2 regions of the Paenibacillus sp. FSL E2-0178 genome follow, and region 1 is predicted to be linked to the other one. Evidence: a T-box and tRNA genes for the amino acid it is inferred to sense, from the RefSeq annotation. Region 1 holds a T-box; the other holds one or more tRNA genes.
The links. The T-box of region 1 lies ahead of MHI42_RS27755 (valine--tRNA ligase). A T-box ahead of a tRNA ligase gene usually reads a tRNA of that ligase, here a tRNA-Val.
Positions count from the first base shown of each region.

Region 1 (7,851 bases):
GCATAATCTATCGTAGAATTCCCGCTCCGGGTCACGATGCGCAATTGAAAGTAGAAGCTGGAGAAGATCGTATAGAGCACCAGCGCTTTGATATATGTATCGTCCAGAGCTATAGCATGTTTGGGAATGAAGGCTATAGCAACGGAAGCGGCAAACAGGGAAAGGTCAAATACCCGTGCTTTAGACATGACAGAAGTTTTCCTTTCAGGATTTATACCGATTATAACCGAAAAGACGTTTTTTGATTATAAAGTTATTTTGGAATTTTTATAGATTGAACCATACACCCATGTCCTATATCCGGCAGCGGTCATATAATACTTTGTTAATGTGGAGCCGTCTGCTCTCGTGCAGAAGTGAATCTATAAGCCGGGGAGAGGAAGTTATGAAAATATTGCTGGTTACCTACTGGGGCCTTACCAATATGGGCGGGATCTGGACGTATATGAAACAGCTTGCTGATAAGCTGAGCGAACAGGGACACTCCGTTACACTCATGGGAAGCCATGTGGAGAACAACACCTTGTATTTGCTCGGGCAGAATGCTTCTTTTGATAAAAAAGCTTTCTATACCCTGCTGCTCCCGCACCTCGATATTACCTTATTCCCGCATCTGCATCTGGAGCATGGGATATTCAGCTTTGAGCTGGGGCGTTATGTATTTGAGGGTGGAGCGGCGGTTCTGGGGCTGGAGAATTACGATGTCATTCATGCCCAGGACCCCATTGCCTCCTACGCGCTGCGGCGGATTATGCGCCGTCCGGTTCCTCTCGTCTCCAGTGTGCACGGGGCATTGTCCCGGGAAGCTTATTATGAATACAAAGGGCTTGAGCCTGAACTTACCCGCGAGGAATATGAGCGCCGGCCGATCTGGCGGTATTTCCGGCGGATGGAGGCGCTCGCGGCCCGGTCGGCTGACTTGATTATGGTCTCTTCGAACTGGATTGGTCAGCTGACCCAGGAGCTCGGTGTAAGCAGAGAACGGATTCATACTTTGCCGTATGGAGTGAATCTGGAGCAGTATGCGGCCAGGGCGGCGAAGCCTTCACCGCTTAAGATCGGAGGCGGAACCAAAGTAATCATGTATGCCGGACGCCTCGAATATATCAAAGGTGTACATGTGCTGATCGAGGCTCTGGGAATGCTGCAGAAGCACCGCACAGACTGGACCTGTGTAGTGGCCGGCATAGGCAGCCTGCTGGAAGAGCTCAGGGAACAGGCGCGCCAGCTTGGGATTCTGGAGCATATCCGATTTGCCGGGAAGCTGGATAATATTCCGGCAGCACTAAGCGAGGCTGATATTTATGTACAGCCTTCCCTGCAGGATACTCAGCCGTTCTCGGTCACCGAGGCTCAGCTTGCCGGCATTGCCCCGATTGTTGCCGGCACTTCAGGTATGCCGGAAATGGTCCGCCACGGGGAGACGGGCTGGATCGTTCCGCCCGGTGATGCCGCCCGGCTGGCCGGGCTGCTGGAACAGCTGCTGGATAATGAGGAGCTGAGAGTACGTACCGGCTTCCAGGCAAGGGAGTGGGCGCAGCGCAGCCGTTCACTGGATGTCATGGCGGCCGGAACGCTGAATGTATACCGTAAAGCCATAAGTATGCGGGAGAGCGTACAAAGCCCGGCAGTCCGTTCCACCTTGGGAGCAGAGCCGGCGGCAGGACCCGTTCCCGGAGCCTTCCATCCGGCCGATGTGCTGAATGCGATGTATCCCGGCATTCCGCTTGCGGCGAGCATGCGGGCAAGGCTCCCGCAGGATTATTCCATTCCTGATCCTCTTACGGTACTCACCGATCCGAAATAAATTCCTGTCCGCCGAAGTAGGCGGCAAAGTTGTCATGCCTTCCTGATTGAAGCATATACATGAGTGGAGTAACATTTTGGGCTTATGCTCTGGGCTTGTCTCAGGGATAGATTATGCCAAGAAGGAGGACATTTCCCGTGTTTGACCAGTCACACGGCTTGCGGTTTGATATTTATGAACGCATTCACCTTTCGGAAGAGCTTCCGGGAATAGCTGAGCTGGAGGAAGTCGAGCTGATTCCCGACATCCAGGTAATCCAGCGGGAGGACCGGGCGGAATTGCACGGGCAACTGCTGCTCACCGGACTCTACCGGGGGGAAGATGATCGCACACAGCGTCTGGAGCATGCGATTCCTGTTGAAATCACAGTCCCGCTGACCCGGGTCAGCTCACTTGAAGACATAGGGGTTGAGATCGAGAATTTCGATATTGACCTGCTTACGATGCGAACCGTCAACATAACAGGGGTACTCTCGCTGCGCGGAATCGGAAACGCGGATGCCCAGCCGGCCTGGCAGCAGGAGGAATATACAGTAGCCTACTCCCCTGAGGCTGAAGCGGATAACCGCGGGCCGGAGAATGATGCGCTATATGAAAATTCGCTCTGGACCTACGGGGAAGGTGTCGCGGAGGTTTCAGTGGAGGATCAGGAATATGCGGATTCCGTGGAAGCCGCGGGTAATCCGCTATTCCTGGAAGGCTCTTTATACACTCAGCCTTCGGCCTTAGTATCCGCTCAGTTGAAGGACAAGGAACCCAAGGTAAGAACGCATAGCCTGGATTCCTCACCCGCAACCTCTCCATCCGGAACAGCGGATTCCGGGCAGAGCTACAGCAAATCTGCGGCTGAGCCGGTCTCCAGTCATTTTCTTCCTTCCCGGGAGAAGACAGAAGAGCCTGCTGCGGTAAATGATTCGTTCAAGGCAGGTACGGAGGAGCCCGGTTTCCAGACGGGGACAGCCGCGTTGAATACTGTGGATCATTGGGGTACTGCCAGTCTTCATGCAGTCAATCAGGCAGAGCCGGTATTCACATCCGCAGCCAGTGATGATGCAGCGGTGCTGGCCGAGAATGAAGAAGTGCCTGAAGAGGTTCAGGCTATAGACAATGAGAGCTTCGTGTCCGAGGAATTCTTACCTCCCCAGGAGGAGAAGCAGGATCTCAAGATTGCGCTGGGCAGCAAAAAAGATCCGGCAATTGCCGAGCAGGAGCCATTGACCTTCTCTTCGCTGCTCAGCTCCAGCCGTGCGCGCAAGGAGCAGGAGATTCTCCATTCCGAGGAGGTAGCCTCCAAAGCGGCGGTTATTCCTGAGGCAGGGAATGATACCGAATGGAAAAGCCGGTTCATCGGCGGTCTTGGCGGTACAGAGCTATTCCGCAAAGTGCGGCTCTGCATCGTCCAGCGGGAAGAAACGCTGGATACGATTGCCGAGAAATATCAGCTCAGTACCAGAGAGCTGTCCATGTATAACCGGCTCTCCGGACAGAATGTAGAAGAAGGCCAGGTTTTGTATATTCCCTAGGATGGACAGGGGAATGCGGCAGGAAGTTGCGGGGGGCTGTCCCACAAGCCATGACATGGCTGCTTGGGGCAGCCTTATTTTTTTACATAGGATATATATATCTTGGCCCGGCCTGTTGCGGGTTCATATTTGCTTAGGCAGGGTTAATGGTCACTATCGGCTTATGTACTTGCAGATTCAACCAGCTGTGCGCCGGTATACACTACTTCTTGGGAGGATGGGATATTTATGAAGAAAAAAGTGACGGCAGCTGCGATCGCATTGGGCGTGGCGCTGACTGCTTCAGCCGGCGTCTATGCCGCGGGCAACCTGCAGGAGATTCGGGCATCGCTGAATTACAAGCTCGGGATCATCGTGAACGGTCAGGTCTATGCGATGAAAGACGGCAACGGTAAAACGCTTGCCCCGATCACATACAATGGCACAACGTACCTTCCTGTACGCTCAATCAGTGAAGCGCTGAACACCTCTGTCACTTATGACGCCGCAAACAGCCGGGTCGTCATCGGCGGCTCCGCTTCTCCTGGCACGTCCTCTCCGGAACCGGCCGCGGTACCGGTACAGCGTCCGAAGAGCCTGCCGTCCGACTTCCCGCTTCCGTCCGATGCCAAAGTATTCAATCTGATCGAAGGCTCGGCGACCGGCACGCCGTCTGCGACGTTCAGCTATCTGACGAAGCAGGACCTGGAGACGCTTGGCAATACGTACAAAGAGTATTTTGTGCGCAAAGGCGCCACCGCCAAATCCGAGGAGATCTCCGCGGAAGCCTTCTCGATTATCGATGCCGGAAGCACGTTTTCGGTTACGCTGGACGCCTACCTGGGAACTGGCAGCTATGGAGGCTACAATATCGTCAACGTGATCTGGAGCGGGAAGTAAGATATTTTTTTGAACCGGGCGGTATAAACTCTGCCCTTTGTGTGTATGCTGGTTGACTAGGAATAGGACTGAATGTATTATTGACATAAGTAATAACTAGCATAAAGACTGGGAACGGGAAGAGTAGGCGGTCAGCCCTTCAGAGAGCGGAATTGTAGTTGCTGTGAATTTCCGCAGGATGCAGCCCCCGAAGTCGCCCCGGAGTCGCCCTTCTGAGCTTGCCTCCATATATATGGAGACCAGGTTAGGATGTGGCCGGACGCAGCCGTTATCTGCATGAGTGTCGCGCTAAGCTTCCGGACCTGTAAGGGGTCTGAGGCAGGGGTTTATTTTTTGTTAGCGCGAAACAAAGGTGGTACCGCGAAAGAATGGCCTTTCGTCCTTTGAGACGAAGGGTCTTTTTGTATTTAAATATAAGGATTTATATGTTTCACTCTATCAATTATCCTTATATTTCTCGCTGAAACGGTACCGTCCTTAGACAGGACGGCAAAGCCGTTTCCACTTGTCAGATTGTTACAGAATACAAAAAGCTTCTCATCATTTTCTCTAATGGAGGGTTCACAATGGCTGATAACAACAATACAGCAGCAGAGCTGACGAACCAGCTGGAAGCGGCAGAAGACACCGCTACTGCAAATCACAAGCAAAGCGATATGCCGACTACCTATGATCCGGGGTCGGCGGAGAAGAAATGGTATACTTACTGGATGGAGAACGGCTTCTTCGAAGCAGGCAAACGTCCGGATGCGCAGCCTTACAGCATTGTTATTCCCCCGCCGAATGTAACAGGAATGCTGCATATCGGGCATGCGCTTGATTTCACACTGCAGGATGTTCTGATCCGTACCAAACGGATGCAGGGCTATGATACGCTGTGGCTGCCGGGAACGGACCATGCGGGAATCGCTACGCAGACCAAGGTAGAGCAGAAGCTGCGCGAGCAGGGAATCTCCCGCCATGATCTGGGACGCGAGAAGTTCCTGGAGCAGGTATGGGCCTGGAAAGACCAGTATGCAGAGACGATTCATGACCAATGGGCCAAGATGGGCCTGTCTCTGGATTACTCCCGCGAACGGTTTACCTTTGATGATGGAATGAAGAAGGCGGTAAGCAAGGTGTTTGTTGAGCTGTACCAGAAGGGCCTGATCTATCGCGGCAAACGCATTATCAACTGGGATCCGGCTGCACGCACGGCTCTGTCGGACATCGAAGTTGAATATAAAGAGGTAAATGGCTATCTGTACCATCTGCGCTATCCGCTTAAGGACGGCAGCGGCTATATTACTGTAGCTACAACCCGGCCGGAAACGATGCTGGGCGATACTGCGGTAGCCGTGCATCCGGAAGATGACCGTTACAAGGATCTTATCGGCAAAACCCTGATCCTGCCGATTACCTTGCGGGAAATTCCGGTTATCGCTGATGATTATGTAGATAAGGAATTCGGCAGCGGCGCGGTGAAGATTACCCCGGCACATGATCCGAATGACTTTGAGATGGGCGTGCGCCATAGTCTTCCACAGATTAATGTGATGGATGAAGGCGGAATTATGAATGCGGAAGCAGGCAAATACCAGGGACTGGACCGCAGTGACTGCCGCAAGGCGATCATTGCCGACCTGAAGGAGCAAGGTGTGCTTGTATCCATTGAGGACCACGTACATCAGGTTGGACACAGCGAGCGTTCGGGAGCCGTAGTTGAGCCTTACCTGTCCACCCAGTGGTTCGTGAAGATGCAGCCGCTGGCAGAAGCGGCCATCGCAGCGCAGAAGGATGGTAGCGGTGTTAACTTCGTACCGGACCGCTTCGAGAAGACTTACCTGAACTGGATCGAGAATGTACGCGACTGGTGTATTTCCCGCCAATTGTGGTGGGGCCACCGCATCCCGGCCTGGTACTCCGAATCTACCGGGGAGATTGTAGTTGCACATGATGAAGAAGAAGCACGCCGCATCAGCGGACTGTCCGACCTGAAGCAGGATGAGGATGTTCTGGACACCTGGTTCAGCTCGAACCTCTGGCCGTTCGCCACACTGGGCTGGCCTGATGAGAACAGCAGCGACTATCAGCGTTACTATCCGAACAATGTGCTGGTTACCGGCTACGATATCATCTACTTCTGGGTAGCCCGCATGATCTTCTCGGCTCTGGAATTCACCGGACAGAAGCCATTCTCCGACGTGCTGATGCATGGTCTCGTACGCGATGCTGAAGGACGCAAAATGTCCAAATCACTCGGCAACGGTATCGATCCGCTGGATGTAATCGAGCAGTATGGCGCAGACGCTATGCGCTATATGATTACTACAGGCAGCACAGCCGGTCAGGATCTGCGGTTCCGGATGGAAAAGGTAGAGCAGGCGCGGAATTTTGCCAACAAGATCTGGAATGCCTCACGCTTTGCACTGATGAATCTAGAAGGTTTTTCTTTTGAAGATATTGACATTACAGGTGAGCTCAGCACGGCGGACCACTGGATTCTGCACCGCCTGAACGAAACTTCCCGCGATATTACGCGTCTAATTGACTCGTACGAGTTCGGTGAGACCGGCCGGCTGCTGTACAACTTCATCTGGGATGATCTGTGCGACTGGTATATCGAATTCGCCAAGCTCTCGCTGTACGGAGCGGACGCGGCTGCCAAGGCCAAGACACAATCGGTTCTGGCCTATGTACTGGACCGCACGCTGCGCCTGATTCATCCGTTCATGCCGTTCATTACGGAAGAGATTTGGCAGCATCTGCCGCATCAGGGCGACACCATCACGCTGGCCGAATGGCCGAAGTATGATTCTGCGCTTGAGAATCCGCAGGCAGTAGCAGAAATGAATCTCCTGATGGATGTTATCCGTGCCGTTCGTAATATCCGTGCGGAAGTGAACGTGCCGATGAGCAAGAAGGTAGAACTGATTATCAAAGCCGGGGGTCAGGAAACCCTGGACATTATTTCCCGCAACGACAATTACATCGGGCGCTTCTGCAACACCTCTTCCTTCGAAGCAGGACTTGCGCCGCAGACACCGGATAAAGTGATGTCCGCTGTGGTTACAGGAGCCGAGCTGCTTCTGCCGTTGTCAGGACTGATCGACATTGAACAGGAAATTGCCCGTCTGGAAAAAGAAGTCCAGACACTGAACAGCGAAGTTGAACGCGTGGAGAAAAAGCTCGGCAATCAGGGCTTTGTCGCCAAGGCGCCAGCTAAAGTCATCGAAGAGGAGCGGGCGAAGCAGGCGGACTATTCCGATAGACGCGAGAAAGTGCTGGCCCGTATCGCAGAGCTGAGAGGATAAGGGACATGGAAGAGATCACACGGAGCGGCAGTGCCGCTCCCTTAAGTTCTTATACAGAAGCAGTAGACTGGATTAACAGCCTGATTCCTTTCGGTATCCGGCCGGGTCTAGAACGGATAGAGCTTCTGATGGAGAAGCTGGGTCATCCGCACCGCAAGCTCAAGTTCATTCACGTAGCGGGGACGAACGGCAAAGGCTCTACCTGTGCTTTTCTGACCCGTGTGCTTATTCAGAGCGGTTACACGGTGGGGACCTTTACTTCTCCTTATATCACGAAATTCACGAACCGTTTCCAGTACAATGGAGCAGATATTTCCGAAGAGACTTTGCTGGAACTGGTTAATAAACT
Region 1 covers NZ_CP151953.1:6,379,121-6,386,971, forward strand. Annotated here, with positions in the region: gene MHI42_RS27735 (GGDEF domain-containing protein) at 1-188, opposite strand, end outside; gene MHI42_RS27740 (glycosyltransferase family 4 protein) at 386-1,807, shown strand; gene MHI42_RS27745 (LysM peptidoglycan-binding domain-containing protein) at 1,945-3,330, shown strand; gene MHI42_RS27750 (stalk domain-containing protein) at 3,559-4,209, shown strand; T-box leader at 4,311-4,596, shown strand; gene MHI42_RS27755 (valine--tRNA ligase) at 4,866-7,502, shown strand; gene MHI42_RS27760 (folylpolyglutamate synthase/dihydrofolate synthase family protein) at 7,508-7,851, shown strand, end outside.

Region 2 (7,851 bases), 3.2 Mb from region 1:
GTTCGGATCAGGACGGTGCTGATAATACAGATCAATATAATCCATACCGAGATGGTATAGGCTGGAATCTACGGATTTTTTGATATAAGCCGGATCACCCTTGGGGCCCTGAGTATGCGTAATGCCAAATTTGGTCGCAATAACCGCTTTATCCCGTCTGCCCTTAAGCGCGCGGCCCACGAGCCTCTCATTGCTGCCAAAACGCTGCTGCGCGAAATCTCCATAGATATCTGCTGTGTCCAGCAGGGTTACTCCCAGGTCGAGTGCCCCATGGATCACTTTTACCGACTCTTCGTTCTCCGGCATCATCATTGTTCCTAGTCCCAGAGCCGATACTGTCAACCCTTCGTTTCCGAGTGTTCTTGTCTGCATTTGGTTGCCTCCCTCTTTTCCCGGTGAAAGATTCTTCGGATATGTCCCTATTCTAACCTTCCTGCCATGGAGCAGCCACAGTACGTTTATGCTAGTAAGATCATTACCAGGGAACAGAACAGCACAGCACAGAAATAGAAGCAGACCGGCCGTCCAGGTGACTCCATTCGATTCTCAGCTCTCTGCCACCACAGGTGTATAAATACAGATATGCAGACCTGGATGATCGGCCAGACTTGCAACGGAGTTGATGTCATAGGTCACAGACTGATTCGTGCTTAGACTTTGTATGACTACGCGATTTACTTTTTTGCCTTGAATGTTGTGCAGCTTCCACATCTCTGCGAAATCCATACTGTCCTCACAGAGCTTCACTACCATGTCTTTGTACCAGGGATCGTGCAGATGCATGTCATAATAGGTTCTGAACACAGCTACTGAATAGAGCGCGAACTCCTCCCAATTCAGCATCCGGCGGCGCAGCCCCTGATCGAGAAACAATAGACGGAGCATAATGCGCTCGGAAGCAGGCAGCTTCCCGAAATTGCTAAGAACTTCACCCGCCTTATCATTCCAGGCCAGAACCTCGGACCGCTCATTCGTAATAAAAGACGGATAAGACAGCTGGCTGATAATATCCCGCCACTGCGGATTCAGCCCGGGGCTCACCGTATTAATAGAAGGAACTGGATCCGGATTCCCTGGATTCCACAGCTCGAACAGATGCGTCCGCTCATCAGGCGTCAAGCGCAGGGCCTGGCTTAGACTCTCCATAATCTCTCGGGAAGCAGTAACTTCTCTGCCTTGCTCCAGCCACGTATAATAGGTGCTGCTGACACCCGCCAGGATCGCCACTTCCTCCCGCCGTAGTCCGGGTGTTCTGCGCTGGCTGTTCGTTTCCTTAAGCCCGGCAGCTTCAGGCTGCAGCCGGTCCCGGCGTGATTTCAGATACTCTCCAAGCCGCTTGAACTTCGAATTCTCATCGCTCATAAACTAACCTCTTCTCACAGCAATTGGTGTCCCTATTCTACCTTATTCTCTGCCGTTCACAAACTTACACGGAACTCGGACTTGAGAAGCTATAACATAATCTCTCGCAAAAAAAGCTGCAGAACACCCTTCGCGTCGCACCGCGATCAATAGAAATAACCCCACTTGCTTCTCCAAGCCGCTGTCGCGGTTAATTGGACGAAGCCTATGGGGCTTAACTAACTCGCACGTGTCTTTCTTTCTGCTGCTTGCCTATGTTTCCATTACTGCCTGGAAGCTTCAGCCTGACTAATCTCAACAGCCTGTGCAGCAATCTTCTGCAGCTCGGCTGCGATAGTCTCCACAGAGCCCTTCCACAGCTTGCGTCCTAATTCTTCGCTGGCATGAGTCGGATCGCCAATGACACCCGTTGCCGAGTACCTGGTGAAGTCGAGTCCGGGATCGTCCCAATCCGGTTCAGTACTGCCGGGATTCTCAATCAGCTCCTCACGGATGCACTCGGGATGTTTGTAGAGCCCCAGAGATGTGGTGAAGCTGTCGGCATGACCACCCGGAATATGCGGATTGGCATGTGTACACCAGACCTCATGGAACGGATGATGCGGAAGATGAACCCTGGCTTTTCCTGCATAATCCTGATTAAATTTCACAGCCACCTGGTTCAGCATATGTCCGCCGCAGCCGCGCATAATCACCAGCTGCTTGAAGCCCTGGTCAGCCAGTGAAACCAGAACCGCATAGATCACATCCTCATACACCTTCTGCGGGATGTCGATGTAGCCATAGCCGTAATTACGGTGCTCAGGAGTTGGACCAAATGGAATCGTCGGAATTACCAGCGACTTCACACCGTAGCTCAAATTTGCCATAGTTGCTGCTTCAATAGACAGCTCGGTAGCCAGCCAGATATCAAAATCCACCGTCGCATGCGGCCCCTGCTGCTCCGTGCAGCCGGTTGGAATAATAGCCATATAGCCTTCGGCTGCTTTTTGCTTAATCTCCAGAAAAGTTAATTTCCCATATTCTACGTTCATCTATAATCTCCTTATATGGTACTGCATCATATCTTCCTGCTCAGACTTACTGTAAATTCGGGCTTGGTCTGGTAGGCCATATAAGCGACTGTACCGTCAAATGCCAGATAAGCTTCATAACGGGTGCGGATAGCAGGGCTGGTAATCATCTCAAGCACTTTATCCCGGCTGACCCAACAGCTCTCCGCTGTTTCATCCGATGTTGCTAATGCCCCGCCGATTGGCCGGCACACATAGTCCAGCATCACTTTGGTCGGGACATCGGTTACACCGTCATGCCATTTGTACATCCCCGTATTGGAATACACGCCGATCAGCTGGTCAACCACAGTGAGGATGCCACTTTCCTCCTGTATTTCACGGGTTAGCGCATCCATCAGGTTCTCTCCTGACTCCACTTGACCTCCGGGGAACACCCAGCCGCCATGAAACGTTCGGACCAGCAAAATTTCTCCTTGCCCATTCTCAACAATCCCGCCGACCGCCACAATATGAGTAGGCATAGACACGGCAATCACTCCGTTCAATGGTAGGATTATTGCGCACCAAATTCCACTTGTTCAATAGATCTGCTTTCATTGGCATTTCCGCTCAGTTGCTTGATATATTCTGTTACTCTCGCGATTAACGTCGGATATATCCCTGGATACGTAACCGTTTCCGGAATTTCTCTGAATCTGCGAATCTCCTCCATTTCATATGGGGGCAGGGGGCCGAACTTATCTACAGCTGCAAAGTACAGCATCCCGTAGCTCGCGGGTACTTCTTCACTTCTCACCGAATATACGCATATAGGGTATAACTTGTACGCCTCAGCGCCTGTTTCCTCATACAGCTCCCTGGCGGCAGCTTCATCAGGACTCTCTCCTGCTTCAATATGTCCTCCGGCAAATTCCCATGTGGACCGCTCGCGGTGCCGCACCAGAACCCAGTCTTCACCTTGCTTCATGACAATCACAACATACTTAAGACTAACCTCAGGCATTTCAGATTCATGCAAAGTTACGATCATTAGAAGAACTCCTTCGGCTTCATTATGTATAATGGAATGATTGAGAGATATTCCCAGACAACCGCCATCATTATATTATAAAATCTTTTCTGTGTCGCTCAACTTTTTCGCTGCAAAAAAGCCCCACTCACATTCAGCGGGACCTGCACCTTATCTTATCATCTACCACCAGTAAAGGGGTTAATCTAACCTGTCAAATCACAGCCCACCTTCTTCTCTTCCGCCGTGATCCGCTTCCCCAGAGTAGCATAGTACTGCCTCCTATTTATTCTCTAATAAATTCCATATATCAGCCAACCTATTTCTTCGTTATAAAAAATTCTTGCCATTCCCTCACATCATATGGTATTATAAATTTCGTTGCAGGACGGTAGCTCAGCGGGAGAGCACTATCTTGACAGGGTAGGGGTCATGGGTTCGAACCCCATCCGTCCTATAGAGGTTTAATACCATATCTCAGCTTAAAACCCTTGATACATAAGGGTTTTTTGTTTGCTTACTTTCAATATTATACTTACTTTTTTCATATATCATATTAGCAGGGGGCATTCTGGGGTGCGCAAAAAGCTGTCCAACATTCTTTCCTTAATGCAACTTTTCAAAATAAAAAAATAGGGGGCATTTTCTGCCACCTATGTTCGTTAACCCAAGTACCACTTTATGAAGTTTCTCTTTGGTATCTTATACAATTTCCCGACTCGTATACTGTAGAACTGTTTCGATTCAATTAGATTATATGTAGAGTTCTTGCTCAATCCCAAGAATTCTTGAATATCTTTTGGTTCCATCGGTTCGGGTAAATTACGAAGCCGTTTCACGACTTTCTTGTCTAATTATAGATTAATGTTTGTCACCCTCTTGTAATGTAATAAGAGGCTTTCTAAGCCCCTTTCTCAGCTTTGTGCTACAATTGCCCCAATCCTCCTTTGACTCTTCTGCAGCGTCCTCAAACGGTTTGGGGCAATGAGTTAATTGCCTCCGTGATAAACTCCTTTATGTGATAATGCCAGTTTACTTTCTTCTTAAATCCCTTAATCTCAATACCAATCTCTTCGCAGATTCCAATTGGAATACTCGATTTGTTTATCTTTACTTTATACTTATTTTCTTTGATCTGGTTTTGTGCTATGTATTGGTATTTGACAAACTCTTGAATTGGTACAAAAAACACCCTATTTTGCGGCTCACGGAAATTCATTACAAACCCTGAAATAACACCTTCATATGTATTTGCTTCAACTAACTTATCAATTTGATGCTGCTTAATTATACTTTCATCAAAGCTAAACCTGTTCTCTTTTGTTGACTTCAATTCCAGTGTAAATAAATGAGATCGAGCGAACATCATACAGTCGTAATCGTTTTTAGTTACCTTTACTCGTTGCCGAAGATCTGGAGGTATAAAAGTATCCTTAATTCTCGTAAAGAAAATTTTTTCATCAACATTTTCAGCAGATGACTGAAAGTTCTCCTCAAACTTCTTTCCTTCTTTTACAGCCATTCGCGCATTGTCTCCAATCGCTCATCAAATGACTTTATTTCTTCATCCAGCATTTTTTCATATTTATCTTCTTTTATGTACCCTTTATTATTAAACCCTTCAATTCGCTTAATCATAAATTTCTTCAATTCTTCTACCAATGCCATGTTATGTCCTACTAAATTCAAACTATCATTCTCCTTTATTATCAGTTAACGTAAATATTCTTGCTTCTACTGCCTTTTTAACGCAATCTCTTTCATCATGTACCGATAAACCATAGATATCTAAAATCTCACCACATTCTATTTCAAAAATTGTAATGACCTCTCCGCAACCCGCACAAGTTGAATATTCAATTACCTCCCTTTCTTGTGAATCGGGGAAGTGGTGAATGTGATATGCAGTTTGGTACATATCTAAATTGTAGTTATCATTATATTTATTCATAAATCTCATTATCTCTCGTTTCTAAGAGATAATGCATAGATTCGGTCAGTAATAGTTTATAATAATTGTCTGAGATTGAGCGGTCGAGTAGTTTCTCAACAGATGTCTTAGATAGTTTTATGAATTACTCTTGTTCATTCATTTTTTACCGGACTCCTTTTGAATGTATTTTGTGTAACCAGTAATCCAAACATCGGTTTGATCTGTTGGCTTAAATCCTCCCGCACCATCAGGCACTTGACGCTGCTTCTTTTGGTGACTTGTAATCTCAATCATATCGCCTTTCTGAATGACGAGCTTTTTATCTTTATTATTAAAGGTTTTCTTGTCCATTTTGAAATTGTATTCTTCTCCTGTTTTTAGACGATACAATTTCAATTTAGGACTATATTTAGTATCCAAGTCCGTTACAACACACCAGTTTGATTCTACATTTGGATAAGTTGTAGTTATGTATCCCGTTACCTCTGATTCAAACATTACGACTTCATTTGGTAGTAGTTCTAGGTAATTATTTAATGATCGGATACTTTCTTCAGCCGACCTCAACTCTTCTAGGCGTTTAAGTTTTGTTTTTTCAACATAAGTCTTTTTATACTGAACTTTTCCACTTGAAAATTCATTATAGATGGCAAGTAATAATCCGCACGTTCCAAATTTCGAGAAGAAGTTGAGCCTGATAAGGATATCAAGTTGTCGAGTATTTACTGATGTTTTTTCTGTGATATCAACTAATAAATCAATAAAGTACTCATAAGTATTTATTCTCAACAACAGAAGCTCCTCGGCTATTTTAGCGTTAAGGAATTTGATTGATTCAAGACCTTTATATATAGTTCTGTCTTCTTCGGTATAAGAATAATTCGCATTTGATTTACCAAACTTAATCGGAGAGATCTTGATATCTCTTGTTTTAGCATAATTTATGATCTGTCCCGTTTTATCAATGTCGTCTTTATTGATATTCAACATGACAGTAAGGAAAGCCAATGGATAATAATATCTAAGATATCCATTTCCATATCCAATATGGGAATAAGGGTTGGAGTGATTATCTGAAAAACCATACCGCTGTGCATCGTCAATAACTTGCAGAAAAGGATCGAGAATAGAAAGTGCTGATTGTTCAGTTTCATTGTATTCGCTTTTCAATTTATCGACGAAACGCTTTCTAATTTCAGGCAAAAATTCTTCAGTGCCTTCTTTTTTTGACAACCCACGACGAACAGAATCGCTCTCAGCCATAGAAAAATTACAGAACTCTACTAAGAAGTTCATAATTTGTTCCTGATAGACTAAATAGCCCAGTGTGTTGTTCAAGAATTCGTTAAGCGCCTTGTGTCCATGGTCTTTAAAAATGCCATTTGCCAAAGCCTGTCTGTATGAATCACCAGAAGGACGAATAGCACCATTGCCAATAGAAAACAACTCAATATAGTTAAAATCAGGGTACTGTTCTTTAATTCTTTTTATGGTTGTTTCGCTAAGTAAATCCTTCAAATATGCTTGAGCAGATGCACTCTCCCACTGAAATATACCCAAGCCTGACTCTCTAATTGAATTCCACACATCTTCATCGTTAACATTCATATTATCGGGTACTAGCCTGTCGATCCCAGTTAGTTTACAGGCTTCATTTATAATTTCAATATTATCCAGTCCAAGAATATCTAGTTTTACATAATTTAAACTGTCAAGCTCTTTCATATTAATTTGACTTACAGGGTACTTACTTTCCTTCGTGAAGCAAAGTCCGATATTCCCTTCAAGACTGATTGGCGAAACAACATAACCAGATGGGTGAGATCCTATACTTACTATTACTCCCTTGACAAGTTCAACGTATTTAAATAATTCTGGATACATTTCTATGTATTTTGAATCAACCGCATCTTCTTTTTTCTCATTTTTATAAACTGATTTTGCAATCTGATCTATGGTTGACAAATCCATGTCTAATGCTCGACCAATTTCTCTTATTGCTCCTTTGAGCGCTACAGTATTGAAAGTAATGATTTCTGAAAAATGAATACCTGGAATGGTCGATACATAATCTATAACTTCTTGCCGCTTTGATGGGGGCCAATCCAGGTCGATATCGGCAAGTGAGATACGTTCGGGGTTTAAGAATCGGAAAAAGTTTAATTTATGTTTAATACTGTCCATTTCTGTAATCTTCAGCAGATATGCTATTAAACTGCCATTAACAGATCCTCTACCATATCCCTGATATATCTCATTTTTATGCGCCCAATCCACGACTTCCTTTTGTAGAAGCATGTAATCTATTGCTCCGACTTTCTTATATGTATCAAACTCTTCTCTTATTCGTTCAAAATATTGCTGTTTCTTTTCTGGAGGAAATTTATTTATGCCTCGATCTACAACTCCGATATTAATCTTTTCTTTAAACACTCTCTCTGAGTCATCGTGCAACTTTGGGTATTTAGGCGAATCATCTATTTTAAATTCATCAATCATATCTACAAGCACATTTGTATTATGAATCGCCT
Region 2 covers NZ_CP151953.1:1,250,357-1,258,207, forward strand. Annotated here, with positions in the region: gene MHI42_RS05600 (aldo/keto reductase) at 1-372, opposite strand, end outside; gene MHI42_RS05605 (helix-turn-helix transcriptional regulator) at 547-1,362, opposite strand; gene MHI42_RS05610 (creatininase family protein) at 1,626-2,396, opposite strand; gene MHI42_RS05615 (NUDIX hydrolase) at 2,423-2,905, opposite strand; gene MHI42_RS05620 (NUDIX domain-containing protein) at 2,932-3,408, opposite strand; tRNA gene MHI42_RS05625 (tRNA-Val) at 3,773-3,844, shown strand; gene MHI42_RS05630 (Holliday junction resolvase RecU) at 4,355-4,909, opposite strand; gene MHI42_RS05635 (hypothetical protein) at 4,900-5,076, opposite strand; gene MHI42_RS05640 (hypothetical protein) at 5,081-5,338, opposite strand; gene dnaE (DNA polymerase III subunit alpha) at 5,477-7,851, opposite strand, start outside.
Region 2: it encodes a tRNA-Val, which carries the amino acid that the T-box ahead of MHI42_RS27755 (valine--tRNA ligase) is inferred to sense. The anticodon was not compared.